DNA from 4 places in the Vibrio sp. NH-7 genome. Region 1 is predicted to be linked to each of the others. Evidence: predicted binding sites of a transcription regulator. Region 1 holds the regulator's gene; each other region holds the start of a gene.
What was found. The regulator PurR, encoded in region 1, represses purine synthesis genes. The targets are predictions, from matches to a motif close to TNANGNAAACGTTTNCNTNA.
Positions count from the first base shown of each region.

Region 2: the regulator PurR is predicted to act here: its motif matches at 1,909-1,928, upstream of glyA (serine hydroxymethyltransferase).
Region 3: the regulator PurR is predicted to act here: its motif matches at 1,963-1,982, upstream of ACUALS_RS07655 (phosphoribosylaminoimidazolesuccinocarboxamide synthase).
Region 4: the regulator PurR is predicted to act here: its motif matches at 1,847-1,866, upstream of purT (formate-dependent phosphoribosylglycinamide formyltransferase).

Region 1 is NZ_CM132187.1:1,069,459-1,073,674, forward strand. It holds gene ACUALS_RS05085 (TVP38/TMEM64 family protein) at 1-458, opposite strand, end outside; gene ACUALS_RS05090 (TfoX/Sxy family DNA transformation protein) at 629-1,222, opposite strand; cyclic di-GMP riboswitch class I at 1,424-1,510, opposite strand; gene purR (HTH-type transcriptional repressor PurR) at 1,656-2,663, opposite strand; gene torD (molecular chaperone TorD) at 2,879-3,526, opposite strand; gene torR (two-component system response regulator TorR) at 3,762-4,216, shown strand, end outside.
Region 2 is NZ_CM132187.1:2,277,625-2,281,840, forward strand. It holds gene ACUALS_RS10550 (hypothetical protein) at 1-323, shown strand, start outside; gene glyA (serine hydroxymethyltransferase) at 581-1,831, opposite strand; gene ACUALS_RS10560 (YitT family protein) at 2,196-2,795, shown strand; gene vexH (vibriobactin export RND transporter permease subunit VexH) at 2,852-4,216, opposite strand, start outside.
Region 3 is NZ_CM132187.1:1,649,154-1,653,369, reverse strand. It holds gene ACUALS_RS07665 (LysR family transcriptional regulator) at 1-121, opposite strand, end outside; gene ACUALS_RS07660 (EF-hand domain-containing protein) at 281-715, shown strand; gene ACUALS_RS07655 (phosphoribosylaminoimidazolesuccinocarboxamide synthase) at 764-1,867, opposite strand; gene ACUALS_RS07650 (SulA-like leucine-rich domain-containing protein) at 2,069-2,464, opposite strand; gene ACUALS_RS07645 (glycerophosphodiester phosphodiesterase) at 2,831-3,535, opposite strand; gene ACUALS_RS07640 (DMT family transporter) at 3,658-4,216, shown strand, end outside.
Region 4 is NZ_CM132187.1:1,379,217-1,383,432, forward strand. It holds gene ACUALS_RS06485 (thiopurine S-methyltransferase) at 1-565, shown strand, start outside; gene purT (formate-dependent phosphoribosylglycinamide formyltransferase) at 610-1,785, opposite strand; gene ACUALS_RS06495 (HD-GYP domain-containing protein) at 2,155-3,360, shown strand; gene cdd (cytidine deaminase) at 3,410-4,216, opposite strand, start outside.

The DNA.
Region 1 (4,216 bases):
CCCATGAGTAAATTAATAAGAAAGAAAGGGAAGACAGGAATCAACCTTAGTGAGAATAGATAAAACGCCCCATCACGCTCTACACCTTGGTTAATCGCACTCAGCTTATCGCCAAACTTTCCTTGCACCCAGTCTCGCAATAGGAAACGGCTGCTTAAAAAGGCGAGCGTGGCACCAATGGTGCTGGCGAAAGAGACCAACAGCAAACTTGTCCAAAACCCAAAGAGCGCAGCGCCCAGAAGCGTAACAACGGCTGCTCCAGGAATGGAAAACGCGGTTATGGCGACGTAGGCGAAAAAGTAAGTCAATGCGGCGAAGACGAAGTTTTCGCTGATGTAATCTGAGAGTGCAAGCTGCTGAGCTTTCGCATTTTCAAGCGTCAGGTATTGTCCAAAGTTCATCGCCAGAAAGGCGATAAGCGCAACTAAGACTATCCCCAAGATCAATTTTTTATTCATAATCGCGTCCTTTAATACTCTTCGCAAGGATAACTCTGACCCTATAGTTACATACTTAAGTTAGTATAGGGAATGATTGATATAGACAATAAGAACGAGAGCGAGAAGAAAATATTTCCTTAGAGACTAAAAAAGCCAGCAAGTGCTGGCTTTTTCATCGATTGATTGAGCTAGTTGCTCAATTTATTCAGTAGTTCTTGTCTTCGGCTTTGTGGTATAACAGACCAATGTGTGCCCCTGATTGCTCCCTCTAGTGCCCACAGCAGTTCAACGCTCACTTCTGCTGAGTGTGTCGATTGAATCGCCTTGTACGCTTTAACAGCGCCCGCTTCTTCTAAAGATTCGACATCGTCAATCCCGGCTTTCTTTAGCATTCTTTCCGTTGCCAAGCGCAGGTTGGGTAGGTCTTTCAAGCGATTTGGTTTCGCTTTCGATTGTACTTTTTTCTCTTCTTTTGCTGCGATCAGCGCTTGTCTTGCCAATGCCAGTGTTTTTTCATTGTCTGAGGAAATGTCATCGCTTAAAGCAAAATATTTAGTCACAACGGGAAAACCACGTTTTTTGTAGACGTAGGGTTCCAAAGAAAGGGCATTGCACTGTTTGATTAACTGAGCATCCGCTCTTACATGAAGCTTATCGTTGACCACTAAAGCAAACATCGTCTCATCTGCGAATATGCCGAAGCCGCCAAACATTGAACGAGACTTAATTTGACCAAGTTGCTCAAATAGTCTCATTGAGTCTTTAAGTATTGGTTTATCCATGCTGTATTTTCTCGGTGTATATGTATACGCCACCAATTCAGGTCCGAGAGATTAGCAAAATAATGCAGAAATTTTGTCAGTAAGGTGTCATACAAGAAAACACTTCGTAAAATCTCGACGAATTCCATGTCTGCTCATACTCAGTATTGAGACGCGTCCAGTTTACGAGAAAGCTTAATGTACTAGTTTTGCATTTTTGCCATCGGCAACCCCGCTACCTTGTATAAGTATACTTAAGGCCGGAGGCTTTGCGTCCCATCCTTTCGAAATGGTTTGCCCTGTTCGTGGCATTGATCGAACAAGTTAAGAATAAATAATATTTGAGGTAAGTATCACACTTGTAGTGAGTAAATGTGATCTTAGTCCAGTAATTTGGCGGGTTATATGCGCCTGACTGATAATTAATCAAAGAGTCAGGCGCTGAGTGATGATGTTATTTGTTGAGGTTGCGCACGGTACAGCGCTCGACAATTTCAGGGTGCATCTCAAACACTCGCTTGTCGTGTTCTTTGTCCTTGATACGCTCTAACAAAATTTCGAACGCGTTCTTACCGACACGTCGTTTCGGTTGGTGAACAGTCGTGAGCGGTGGAGAGAAGTATTCCGCTAACTCGATGTTGTCGTAACCAATAATGGACATATCTTCTGGAATGCGGATACCTTTTTGTTGTAGGCGGCTCATTAGACCCAGTGCCATCGTATCATTGAAGCAGAAAACGGCACTCGGGCGTTTATCCATTGCAACAATCTTGTCTGCGGCTAGGACTGCAGTGTCACATTCAAAGTTACCTTCAAGGATCCAGTCTTCATCAACTGCCAAGTTCGCTTCGTTCATTGCTCGCTTGAAGCCTGCGATACGCTCCTGACATGCTGCTTTTTCGAAGTGCCCGCTCAAACAAGCAATATCTTTGTGGCCACGCTCAATCAGGTATTTAGTCGCTAGATAGCCGCCTTCTTCTGAGTTGTCGATGATTTTGTCAGCTTGTGAGCTCTCAGGACCCCAGTCCATGACCACTTTAGGAATGTCTTTATGACGGTCAAGCATTTCGCTGAGTTCTTCTGTGAGGTCAGAACACATTACCAAGATGCCGTCTACGCGCTTTTCTGCAAGCATGCGGATATAATCGCGTTGCTTCTCATAGATGCCGCCGGTATTACACAAAATCAGCGTGTAACCTTGGCGGTAACAGTAACTCTCAACACCATCAATAACTTCTGAAAAGAAGAGGTTTGTTGATTGAGTCACCAGCATGCCAATCGTTCGTGTTGTATTACACTTTAAGCTTCGAGCAACGGCACTAGGCGCATAGTTTAGCTCTGTTACTGCTTCCATGACCTTTTCTTGGGTCGCTTCGGCAACAAAACGCGTTTTATTAATTACGTGAGATACAGTAGTTGTTGATACGCCGGCTAAGCGCGCTACGTCTTTTATGGTGGCCATAAGGTTTTGTCCTGTCGATGACTGCCACGAAACAATATTCCTAAGTGTAGGATAATCTGGCAGAAAGTATCAGAAACACAAAAACCGCTTATAATTAGCGGTTTGTATTTAATTCGTTCATTTTTATCGTTTGCGGTCACGATTCTAGACCGCAAACAAACTAAGCGCAAATAAAAACGTTTTTGTTCCCTGCTCGTGGTCACAAAAGCTCGTATTTATTCGCCTTTTAGGTAGCGAGAGTCAAGTTCCATAAACGCAACCATTAACATCACAATGGCAGAGTAGAATCCGAAATCATCTAAAGCTTTGCACTTAGCGGCGAACTTTGGCACCCAATTAAGTAGTGCGTGGTTGATGAACTTGTCTTGCTCTTCAAGTGCGTTTTCCATTTCACCATCACTTTCAAGCTCATTCGAGCGAATAATCAGATTACCAAGGAAGTCGAGTTCAATCGCGATATGATCCGCAGGTTCGTTTAGGCTTTCATCAACTTGGACGCCATGCTTTTGCATTAGTGCTTCCATTTCTCTTGCTGGCTCGTCATTAAGTAGTCCGCTTTTGCCCACATACATAGAGGCATATGGAAGGGCAGAGTCTCTGTCTGATTTAAGGAACAAGTCGCAAAAATCTGCGGCTAACTCAAGTTGCGCGTCTTCACGGTCCATAAGTCGATTTAGTGCATCAACTAAGTTGTCGACAGAAGGTTTTAGGTCTGGGTTGTCGCCAAGCCCAGAGAGAAACGAACGAATCTCGGCTGAATGGTATTGGTCTAACGCCTCTTGAGTGAGCTCTTTCGCCAATAAGCTCGATAGCCACCAATAGATTTCCGCGCGTTTTTCATTGAATGATTTAATTTCTTGCATTAGGTCAGGCTCCTAAAATAACTGCGTTTAGTGTACCCAATAAAGATGAACAGCGATAATGTCAGCTGTATAGAATTGAGTCTAAAAATGGAAAAATATGAACAGATGACCTAGGTTTGTCTTGAATCAAGAAAAAATCATCTTTCTTGGTTTTAAAGTAACAAATACTAGAAATGTTACTGTTTATGAATAGAATACTCGTTAGAACGATGACCAATGTAAATAAGTGGTGTAAATGAGCTATCACGTATTAGTTGTAGAAGATGACGCAGTAACTCGCAGCAAGCTAGTTGGTTACTTTCAGAATGAAGGTTACCACGTAAGCGAAGCCGAAAGTGGCGAGCAAATGCGTGATTCACTACAAAACAATGCGATAGATTTAGTGATGTTGGATATCAATCTTCCTGGAGAGGATGGTTTGATGCTAACACGCGAACTTCGCAGTCAGTCAGACATTGGGATTATCCTGGTTACAGGACGCACGGATAGCATTGATAAGATTGTCGGTCTAGAAATGGGCGCCGACGATTATGTCACAAAACCATTTGAGCTAAGAGAGTTGTTAGTTCGTGTCAAAAACTTGCTGTGGCGTATTTCGGCAGCGCGCAATTCATCAGGCACGGTCGATGCAGACAAACAAGATGGCAACATAGTACGCTTTGGTGAGTGGACATTTGATGTTCAACGACG
Region 2 (4,216 bases), 1.2 Mb from region 1:
AAATGGGATTAGCTGCTGCTATCGTACTAGCGGCATTAACCGCTGGCTGTGCTTCAAATACTAAGCAAGACAATTTCCGTGAAGCCTCTTTCGAACTTTGTAATACAGAAGTTGATATCTATTCAGTAAGTGATGATGGCCGCGTAAGAATTGTCTGTTCAGACGGTTCGAAGTTCGCTTTAAACAGTGAAGAGACGCTAGAAACCATGCGCGATATTAATATCGACTACTGTGACGGCGAAGGTCTCGGTAAGTTTAACGAAAGCAGAAAATACTACTCGTTCAAGTGTAAATCAGGAACATTACTGAGTATTTCAAAATAAGCTCGGAACACCGATACTGAAAGGGTTGATGTAAAAACATCAGCCCTTTTTGTTTTATGTATCATCTTCAAGAGATTCCCTACTCGCTCCTTCGTCACTCTATGGAATGACAAAAACCCAAGATCAAAAAAGGGCTCAATGAGCCCTTTCAACATAGTTTTCAAAGTAGATGGACGAAATTCAAGGAGCTCACACGGAGTTTGCGCTAGCAAATGAGTATGTGCGACACAGAAGTTCGTTCACTCTACGAAGAAAAATTAAGCGTAAACTGGTAGACGCTTACAGATTTCGAGTACTTTAGCTTTCGTTGCTTCGATAACTTCCTCGTTGCCGATGTTATCTAGAACGTCACACATCCAGTTTGCTAGTTCAGTTGCGTCTGCTTCAGTGAAACCACGGCGAGTGATTGCTGGAGAACCTACGCGGATACCTGAAGTCACGAATGGGCTACGTGGATCGTTTGGTACTGAGTTCTTGTTTACTGTGATGTTTGCCGCGCCTAGTGCTGCGTCTGCATCTTTACCAGTGATGTCTTTGTCGATTAGGTCAACTAGAAACAGGTGGTTTTCAGTACCGTTAGAAACGATTTTGTAACCACGCTCTTGGAACTGAGCCACCATCGCTTTTGCGTTCTTCACTACGCGAGCTTGGTACTCTTTGAACTCAGGTTCCATTGCTTCTTTGAACGCTACCGCTTTACCAGCGATTACGTGCATTAGTGGACCACCTTGACCGCCAGGGAATACTGCTGAGTTCAGCTTCTTGTACATCTCTTCGCCAGCGTTAGACAGGATTAGACCACCACGTGGACCCGCTAGTGTTTTGTGCGTTGTTGTAGTCACAACGTGCGCGTGTGGTACTGGCGTTGGGTAAACACCTGCAGCGATAAGGCCAGCAACGTGCGCCATATCTACAAATAGCCAAGCACCTGCTTTGTCTGCGATTTCACGCATGCGAGCCCAATCTACGATTTGAGAGTAAGCTGAGAAACCACCGATGATCATCTTTGGTTTGTGCTCTAGAGCAAGTTGCTCCATTTCATCGTAGTTGATTTGGCCAGCTTCATCGATACCGTAAGGAATAACGTTGTAGTGCTTACCAGAGAAGTTTACTGGTGAACCGTGAGTCAGGTGACCACCGTGCGCTAGGCTCATACCTAGAACTGTATCGCCTGGATTCAGAAGAGCCATGTAAACAGCGCTGTTTGCTTGAGAGCCAGAGTGTGGCTGTACGTTTGCGTATTCACAACCGAAAAGCTCACATGCACGATCGATAGCAAGAGCTTCTGCTTTATCAACGTACTCACAACCACCATAGTAGCGCTTGCCTGGGTAACCTTCAGCGTACTTGTTTGTTAGCTGAGAACCTTGAGCTTCCATTACACGTGGGCTGGTGTAGTTTTCTGAAGCGATAAGTTCAATGTGTTCTTCCTGGCGAAGAGTTTCTTCTTGGATTGCTGCGAACAGTTCCGCATCGTAATCTGCGATGTTCATATCACGCTTTAGCATCTGTATCTCCTGACTCAGATTAAGACTTTAAAATTGCAAAAAAACTGATTTCTGACCTAAATACCGACGTTTTTACCTGACGCAAACGTTTGCATTAAGCTAATGACGCGCATTCTACATAATTTGATCTAGGTCATAAAGAGAAAATTCAAATTTTTCTCATGCAGTTTTTTCATAATGATTTACGAGAATCGTCATGTTGGCACTTTTTACGGCTCGTACTGAGCTAAGTGTCAAATCTATCCTTTACACCCCGTAAAACGATGATTACATAGGTTTACCTTAAATTTCCCTCTCAAGCTACCGAAATCCTTATTTTTTAAATAGTATGCACGCCATTATTTACTGGTTAAATTTCAAATTGATGGAAAAACACTCAAGAAAGGAAGACTGGGTCGCAATTTTAACTGGCACGTTTTTAGTTGCTCAGGGCGTCTTCTTCCTGCAATCCGCTTCGTTACTGACTGGCGGAACCACTGGCTTAGCGTTATTGGTTAGCCAATTTGTATCGATTTCATTTGGTACGCTCTATTTTATTGCTAACTGCCCATTCTACTTATTGGCGTGGAAACGATTTGGCGCTCGATTCGCCTTCAACAGTGCTATTTCTGGCGCTTTGGTTTCGATTTTTGCTGACCACCTCTACTTGGTGATTAGCTTAGACACGATCAATGAGGTGTACTGCGCGGTCGCGGGTGGACTGTTGATGGGATTAGGCATGTTGATTTTGTTCCGTCATCGCTCAAGCCTTGGGGGATTCAATGTCTTGTGTCTCTTCATTCAAGATAAGTTTGGCATCTCGGTGGGTAAGTCTCAGCTTGCTATCGACTTTTGTATCTTAATTGCCTCTTGCTTCTTTGTGTCAATCGAAGTCATTGGCCTCTCGATTCTTGGCGCTATTGCTCTAAACCTTGTATTAGCGATGAATCACAAGCCAACTCGCTACTCTGTGAATTACGGCTAATAACCACAGTTCATAAAATTAAGGGTTGATGCATCGGCATCAACCCTTTTTCTTTTTTAGTTCAACTCACCATGGGAGCTTCGAGCTTTCACATCATGGCTAAGCTCTCGGTTAAGCTCTGCCTCTACGTGTCCCGGAGCCTGTGTACTTGCCGAAATCAATCGGTACATCGCAGGAATAACAAACAAGGTTACGAGCGTCGCAAAAGCCATGCCGAAGAAAATAACCGTACCGACAGCCACTCGGCTTTCATAGCCCGCGCCCGTCGAAACAATCAGAGGAATCGCTCCAGCAAGCGTCGTAAACGCAGTCATCATGATTGGACGTAAACGACGAGCCGACGCATCCAAAATGGCTTTTTCAAACTCGATCCCTCTATCTCGAAGCTGGTTAGCAAACTCAACGATTAAGATACCGTTTTTGGTCACCATACCGATCAGCATGATCATACCGATTTGGCTATAGATGTTGAGCCCCTGCCCCATCAAGAATAATCCAAGGAATCCACCAAACACGCCCATAGGCACCGTAAACATTACCACCAGCGGATTAATAAAGCTCTCAAATTGAGCAGCAAGAACCAAGTACGCCACCAGCAAAGCCAAGGCAAAGACCACTAAGATGCTCGATTGATTCTCTTTGTAATCTTTCGACTCTCCCGAGTAACTGACGGAAATATCCCCCGGAAGTAACTCAATCGCTTGCTGATCTAAAAAATCGAGCGCTTCGCCCAGCGTGTAGCCATCAGATAGGTTGGCCGTAATCGTAATCGCCTTTTGCTTGTTGTAGTGCGACAGGCGAATCGATGAAGCCACCTCTTCAATTTTGGTCACGGCATCAAGAGTGACTAATTCGCCAGAAGCAGTGCGCATGTAGATTTGGCTTAAATCCGCAGCGTTGTTAAAGCTGTCTTCGTCGCCTCGCAAGTAAACATCGTACTCTTCACCTCGTTCGACAAACGTAGTTTCACTCTTACCACCAAGCATAATCTCAAGCGTGTCAGAAATATCCGAGACTCGAATACCAAGCTCCGCTGCACGCTGCTTATCCACTGTGACAACTAACTCAGGCGTTTTTTCGGAGTAATTGATGTCTGCGCCTTCCATGTAAGGCGACTCTTCCGCTAAACGCTCTAATTTTTCCGCCCACTGTTTTAACTCTGGGTAATCACTGCCGCCTAGTACAAATTGAACCGGCTCACTCGATCCACCTCGGAATCCAGGCATAAATGGGAAGACGCGCACATCTGGGATACCAGTCAACGCCTTCCGGACTTGGCCAAGCGCCTGCTGCGCGGTGACATCACGCTCATTCCAGTCTTCTAAGATCATGATCACGAAGCCCGTTTGGTCACCAGCGTTCCCCCCAAAGGCAGGCGATTGAATACTGAACGACTTCAAGAAACCTTGACCAAGCAAAGG
Region 3 (4,216 bases), 580 kb from region 1:
TTACACTAGAGGGCGTGACACATAATTTCTCAGCCGCTTTTGTCACGCTGTTGGTTGAAAGCATAACGTGAAGTACCGTTAAGTGCTTCATGCTGATTCGGGAAAGGGCAATAAAATCCATGGCGTAACATTGTTGGTCAGTTTCTACTGCATTATATCCGCGTTGACTGCTTTGCAAAGTGCTCGTTGTGTGGAAGTGCTATTCCGCTTCTATACTAGAGTAACAATGGCTATTAATTTATTGCTTAATAGTTAGATCGTGTTGGACTAGGAGGAAAACATGAAGGTACAAAGTTTATTGACCATTGGTTTGTTGTTGGTGGTTAATCCAGTGTTGGCTGATGAGGACGATATGGATGAAGCGACCAAGGTGAAGGTTGCTCCAGATTTTCAAGTCATGGACGAGGATAAAGACGGGGTCGTGTCGAAAGAAGAGTTTGATGCGTTTCGCTCAACGATGGACGACGGTGAAGAAGAGGAAGAGAGCTCATTAAGTGCCTTCGCTTCGTTTGATAAAGACAAAGATGGTTTTGTCAGCGAAGAAGAGTTAGCGGCTCACGCAAAATACTCAAACCCAGGTAATGGCACAGGCGCATTGCTTGATAACAAAAAGCAAAAGTCCAACGCCAATCGTAAAGAGAAAAAGGAAAAGCCCGACCGCAGCGATAGAGGAAAAAACAGCGATCGCGGCAATGGTGGTGGAAAAGATAAATAATCGTATTAAACACAACGCCCCAAATATGGGGCGTTGTGTTTATAGGTATCAGTCAATCAGACCATACTGAGATCCAAGGACATCGATAATCTCTTGCTTTGGATTATCACTTAGCTCAATTGGGCGACCTGTAATCTTTTCTGCGATCCCTGTGTATGTGCGGGAAATATCCATAAGCGCTTCAAGAGGCAATGCGTTTTCGCGCGCCAGTGCTTCACGTTCAGGCATACGTTCTTTGTTAAGAAGGATATCTGGTTCAGGGAAGTGGTTAAGCAAAAATTGTCTGAATCCTTCTTTTGAATTCTCGACAATATTACCGGCTTGATACTCCTTTTCATCCCAAATACGGGATGAATCTGGCGTACCGACTTCATCCATGTAGATCAGTTTTTCGTTGCCTGCAGCATCGTGAACGTAGCCAAACTCAAATTTTGTATCGACAAAGATTTGGTCCACTTTGGCCAGTGCATCACTGATGACGCCAAACCCTTCGCGGAGCAACTTCTCGTAGAGTGCTATATCCTCTGGTTTGGAAAAGTTGAAGGCAGCAAAGTTGTCTTCGATATTTTTACGAGTGATGTTGACATCATCGGCTTCTGGAACGTCTGGGATACCTTTAAGAATGCCTTTGGTTGAAGGAGTCATCAGCAAGTCAGGGAGTGCTTTATCGCGCTCGAGCCCCTCTGGAAGTTCAATGCCACAGAACTCACGCTCACCCTTTTCATAGGCACGCCACATCGAGCCCGTGATGTATTTGCGACAAATCGCTTCGATCATAATTGGTTTGGCTTTTTGAACGATCCAAACTAGCGGATGAGGGATATCAAGAATGTGACTATCGGCGAGTCCATTTTCTTTAAATAGGCTAAACCAGTGATTAGAGATCGCATTCAAGGCAGCGCCTTTTCCTGGGACACCTTGCAATCCACCCTCTGCATGCCAAATGCAGTCAAACGCCGATATGCGGTCACTGATAACCATGATGGCTAAAGGCGCATCAGGGGCAACATCGTAGCCTTTTTCTTGAATAAGGCGTTGGCTGTCTTCTTCAGTTAACCAATATACAGAGCGTACTTTTCCGCTATGAACTGGCTTATTTGTGCGAATTGGAAGATCGTCATTTACGGCGAGAACTTGATCGGCGAGACTCATTTAGACATTCCTATCTTTGTCAAAAATGGGTGAAAGACGTAATTTGCTTTCGATTTGCAGTGCATAATACCAGAACTTAGCGAGGCTTCCAGATAAAAAGCAAACGTTTGCTTAATTTTTTAACGGCGCAATGGCGATGTGATAAAAAGAAAAAGCCCCTCACAAAGGGAGGGGACAAAGACAGTGTAAATGTTGAGCTTATTAGTGGTACTGTAATGATCTGCCCTCAACAAAAAAGACCGCACACTGGAATTGGTTAGCGAGGTCAGTAAGTAACGCTTGATCTAATTCTGAAATTTGGTTGGACGCGACAACGGCACTTGCGTTACCCGACTGAATGGCTTTGGTCACAATCTCTACCTCTGACTGAGTTTGAGATGCTCTCATCTGGATGATCTTTTTACAGCTGACATTGTATGAAGCGAACTGTTCGTAGTCGGGACGTGGACATTCAGCAGTAAACAAAATCCATTGCTTTTGGTGCGATAGGCTCGCTAAGCGGTAAAGAACGGTGTCATCGATGTTCATCGGCTGGGTAGGTTGAGCGAGAACATTGAATTTAGAAACCGAGCGACTTGTTGGTTGAAACTGAATCATAACACTGTCCTTTCATACATGCTGTATGTGTATACAGTAGTTTGTTTGCTGGAAGTGATCAAGACTTTTTGTTGTCTTTTTAATCGAAAAATAGAAGCTCTTGAGCGAGAATAAAAGTTAAGTTATTGAATTTAAATGATTACCTTTATTTTCTTGCAAGTGATCTAAGTATGAGAAACTGTGAGTGAACGCACATGGCTTTATACAGTACTGTGGAGAAAGTACTGTATAAAGCCAGAGAGGTTGTTTGTTGGAAATGGCCCCTAAGTGTCAAGATATTCTGAACCAGCTTGGTATCTTGTCATCTTCATGCTGAGGCTTTGTGGTTTGGGGCGCTAATTTCGACTGGTTCTAATTTCGCGCTTTCTAGGGGTTAAAAAAGCGCTCAGGATAATCACTAAAAATACCATCTAGATTGCTAAGGCGCTTTAAGCGATTTGGGTTGTTTACTGTGTAGCACCAGACTTTATAGCCGAGCTTTTGCAGAGATGAAATCTGTTGTTTGCTTGTCCAGAGGTGGTTGAGATTGCAACCAACGGCTTGAACCTCTTCTAGAAGAAGTCGATCTTTTCTCTTCAATCTTTCTGACAAAACGGCAATGGCGTGGGTGGGAAACTGCTTTCTAAGCTGGCGAACGACATCGTGGTTAAAACTCGAAAACAGAATCGCCTCTTTTGGCAGCTCAATGCCTTTGAGGGTGTGCGCAAGGAGGTCGACAACGTGTTCAGGGTCATGGTGATCGATTTTCACTTCAAGGTTTAACTTGATGCGGTGCCGATTGGCAATGTCGAGCAACTCACTCAAGGTCAATATTGTTTGCGGAGAACATTCAGGATAACGATGGGCAAAATTAAGCTGGCGTAGTTCGCTTAAGGTCAGTGTATCAACTCGACCTTTCCCATTACTGCATCGATCAACTGTGTGATCATGGCAAACCACAAGAACATCATCTTTGCTTGGTTGGATATCGACTTCTATCCAGTTGAGGCCGAGCTCTATCGCAGCTTCAATACTCACTCGGGTGTTTTCAGGGTAATGACCGGCAATGCCTCGGTGTCCGACTATATTCATTTGCTTAACACAATCAAAAAATAATGAGCGGTTAGATTAGCGCTAAAGAGTGGTTGTCACTACAAAAATCTGAGACTATCGCCAAACAACAAAACAATAAAAAATAACGAAGAGATTTGATTTTGAACGCTGAACGTAAAGCTGCTTGGATACTTATTGCCACAACGATGTTGGCAGGTCTGGGCTGGATATTTTCCAAAGAAACCATTCAAGGCTTACCGCCTTTCGGTTTTATAGGTCTTCGCTTTTTGGTTGCTTCGGTTTGTTTACTGCCATTGTGTTTTCGGGCATTTCGACGCTTGAGTCGCGTTCAGCTAGCACAAGCCATTGGTGGGGGCGGTATTCTCGCTCTGGCACTTTTGGCTTGGGTCCACGCTATCTCTATAAGCGAAACCCTTGGAGAAGGGGCGTTTATTGTCAGTTTGTCGATGATCATTGTGCCAATTGTGGCTTGGGCACTGTTTAAAGAGCGGCCAAAGCGTGCATTTTGGTTTGCGATGCCAATTGCCATCGCTGGATTGGCGTTTCTTTCGTTGCAAGGAGGCTGGAATAGCTCGCCCGGGCAAATTTGGTTTCTTGCCAATGCGTGTTTGTTAGCACTTCATTTCAATATTAATAGCAAGCTAGCGCAAAAGCTTCCAATCTTACTGCTTACGTGTATACAGCTATTTGTGACGGGCT
Region 4 (4,216 bases), 310 kb from region 1:
CGAGTATTGGAAGCATACAAACCCAACGCATGACTCGAAAGTGTTTGTTCCCTTGTGTGGGAAGTCGGAAGATCTTGTTTGGCTGGCGACAAAACACGCCGACGTACAAGGTGTTGAGCTAAGCAATATTGCGGTACGCGCTTTTTTTGCTGAACACTTCTATACACCAATGGTGATGCCAGTTAATGGTCAACACGAGCTGTTTCAGTTTGATGAGCTCTCGATCTATGTGGGAGATTTTTTCACGGCGCCGATTCAGCCAGTTGATATAGTTTATGATCGCGCCTCTCTTGTCGCATTACCGCAAGAAATGCGTGGCGAGTACGCTGAGCGCATTAAATCATTGTTAAACCCAGGTGGAAGAATGCTATTGGTGACACTTGAGTACGATCAATCTCTGATGGCGGGGCCTCCGTTTTCGGTACCGGAGCAAGAAGTAAGAAGCTTGTATGAAGGCTACAAAATTACCCAGTTGCATCGTAATGATGAGGCGGACATGCCACCGAAACTTTCAAAAATTGAAGGGGCACGAATGACCGAAGTGGTGTATTTGATCGAGTCTTAAATGAAAAGAGCGTTTGGGAAACCAAACGCTCTTTTCGATCGCGATTAGTAAATCACTTTTACTTGAGCAGCGCTAGTGACGGCATCTTCGATTGCTTGCTCAATGGAGTCACGACGAGTAATTGCGACACCTAAGCGGCGGCGTCCATCAATATCTGGCTTACCAAAAAGGCGAACTTGGGTTTGAGGTGCTGCGAGCGCTTGCTCTAAACCTTCAAAACGGATGTTTTGCGAAGTGCCTTGGCCAAGAATCACCGCCGATGCTGCTGGGCCAAATTGTGTAATGCCAGCAATTGGCATACCTGTAAAGGCGCGCACATGCAGCGCGAATTCAGAGCTGTCTTGCGACATCAAGGTGACGAGACCTGTATCGTGTGGGCGAGGGGAGACTTCATTGAAAATAACGGTGTCACCCTTGATGAAAAGTTCTACACCAAAAATGCCATAGCCGCCCAAAGCGTTGACGACTTTTCCTGCGGCATCTTGAGCGGCGGACAGTGCTGCATCTGACATTGCTTGTGGCTGCCACGATTCGCGGTAGTCACCATCTTCTTGGCGGTGACCAATCGGAGCACAGAAGTGTACACCGTCAACCGCGCGCACAGTCAGCAGCGTAATTTCATAATCAAAATCGATAAAGCCTTCAACGATTACGCGTCCAGCCCCCGTGCGACCACCTTGTTGAGCGTAATCCCACGCTTTTTGGACATCATCAGCAGACTTAATCACACTTTGCCCTTTGCCTGATGAGCTCATTACAGGTTTACACACGCATGGAATACCTACGGCTTCAATGGCGGCAGTAAAGTCTTGGTAGTTGTCAGCAAAGCGGTAAGGAGAGGTTGTCAGCTCCAGTTCCTCTGCGGCTAAACGGCGGATTCCTTCACGGTTCATGGTCAGTTTCGTTGCGTTCGCAGTTGGGACAACATTAAGTCCTTTCGCTTCAAGCTCGACCAACTTATCTGTTGCGATAGCTTCGATTTCAGGCACAACGAAATCCGGTTGTTCTTTTTCGATGATCGCCTCGAGAGCCTCTCCATCAAGCATATCCAAGGTGTAGCTGCGATGAGCGACTTGCATTGCTGGTGCATTTTCGTAGCGATCACAGGCAATCACTTCAAGCCCGAGGCGTTGGCACTCGATTGCGACCTCTTTTCCAAGTTCACCAGACCCAAGCAGTAGAACGCGTGTTGCGTTTTGACGTGTAGCCGTACCAAACATAGATAACCCTTATTATTCAGAGGAGAATGAAATTGTAGGCGATCATACGTATCTCGAACCAAAAAGCAAACGTTTGCGTTGGCTGCGCATAAGATAATGGGTGCATGTACTGTAAATTGGTTTTAAAATGCCGCGCAATAGTATGATTTGTAACTAATAATTACTTAATATTATTGATTGTCTTGTAGTTTATGTCGATTGAGATGAGGAAATTGTTTCGATTGCGATTATAATGATATCAATATAGAAGCCGTGTGAATTATAAGTCAACAGAGCGCCAACTCACTGAAATTTCGTCGAAATCTTGTTTCAAGTTTTCCCCAGACGTAAAGGTGATAAAAACAAATGCTCGGGATATAAAAAGAACAGATGCAGTACGACCCAAAACAATCCATCAAGATACCGATTGATACGCTGACGGTGGGCATGTTTGTTACCGCCATTGAAGACAGCAAACGCGTCAACCTTGCTAATGCAGGGCGAGTACCTACTCAACAAGCAATTCGTCAATTGGTGAAAAATGGCGTTAAGTATGCTTGGGTAGATCAAAGTCTGTCGGTAAAGGGCAGTGTATTTAAACCAGTAAGCGATCAGCCAGAGATGGAGCCAGAAGGCGCGCCTCCCGCACCGACAAAGCGTAAGAAAATGAGCCGCTTTTCCCAACAGAAAAAAGCCTCGAAGATTATCCGCGAAGCAAAAGGTCTGGCGCAAAAAATTCTTAATCAGACGTTTGAAGGCAAGTCTATTCATGTAGATGAGCTAGATGGCTGGGCGGATGATTTGATTGAGTCCGTGCTGATCGATTCTGATGCGCTTCACTGCGTTTCTGCGTTAAGAAGTAAAGATGAGTACCTGCTGGAACACTCGGTCAATGTTGCGACCTTATTGGTCTCATTTGGTAAGCATCTAAACTTACCCAAAGAGACGTTAAAACAGATGGCGATTGGCGGCATTATCCATGATGTTGGCAAAATCAAAGTCGACGACAAAGTGCTCCATAAACCCGCACGCTTAACGCCAGAAGAGTTTGAGCACATGAAGCTGCATCAGGTTTATGCGGGTGAAATCATCAGTACCGTTACTGGGCTGAGCGATATCGCTCGTGACGTATGCTTGATGCACCACGAGAAATTGGATGGGACAGGGTACCCAAGAGGCTTGACTGCTGAGCAGATGCCAACTCATGGGCGTATGAGCTGTATTGTCGATATATATGACGCTCTAACCGCGGATCGCTGTTACAAAAAGGGGATGAGCTCCGCAGAGGCGTTTAAGATTTTGCTTAGCCTGACACCATTTCACCTAGACCGAGACTTGGTCTATAAGTTCATCAACTGTATTGGTGTATACCCAGTCGGTGCTTTGGTTGAGCTGAGTGATGGTCGGGTCGGCATCGTATGGACTTCTAATGCGGCGGAACCACTTAAACCTGAGGTGAAGTGTTTCTACTCTCGAAAGTACAAGCGTTTCATTGATGTGTCATACGTTGATGTAAAACACAGTAAAGTAACCATCGAACGAGCGATTGCCCCAAGCGGCTTAGAAGTGGATCCGACACCGTTCTTTGACGTTTAGGTAAGTGGCAAAGTGAAACAAAAGGCGCTCATTGAGCGCCTTTTGTATTTTATATCGCTAAGTAGGCGACCGGAATATCGGGATTGATTGCTTCCAGTGTTGCCTGTGTATCCGCAAGGTGACTGATGGTACCGTCGGCCATTTCCGCCAGTGCTGCAGACTCTATATTTTGTAAAGACTTACCATCTAGTAGTAGTTGAATCATCGCCACTTGCAGTGGTGGTAAGCTAGGGTTAAACGCCGCATTTTCAGCGTATGCACCTAAGTAAACCTCACCGCTATCGAGTCTAATACACACGCCACTTAAGTTCTTAGTGTAAGGGGCGTGGCTGCGGTTAAGTGCCTCGACGGCTTTGTTAACCATTTCATCGGTTTCATTCGTATGCTTGCCATGGTCAACGCTAGACATGAGTCCAGACTCGATACCAAGATCGGAAGGACCAAACGACTCCGGTAGATACTCTTGCAAGGTCATTTCATCACGCTGTGGTAGCTGCACCACTAACTTATCTGCGGTGGTCAATTCATTCATAAACTGACGACAGTGGCCACAAGGGCTAAAGTTAATCGTAATGTCTGAAATACCTTGTTCGCCTTTCATCCATGCGTGGCTAATGGCTGACTGCTCTGCGTGAACGGTTTGGCCGAGTTGTGCGCCGAGGATTTCAACGTTCGCGCCAAAGTATAAGCGTCCTGACAAACCGCGTACGATCGCGCCTACATAAAAATTTGAGATAGGTGCATAGGAATAAGCGGCAGCAAAAGGAAGCAGCGCGACGCGAAGTTCGTCGTCTTCTAGCCCTGAAATGGACAGAAGCTCTGAAAATTGCTGAGGGGAAAGCGTTGCGTCAAAGTC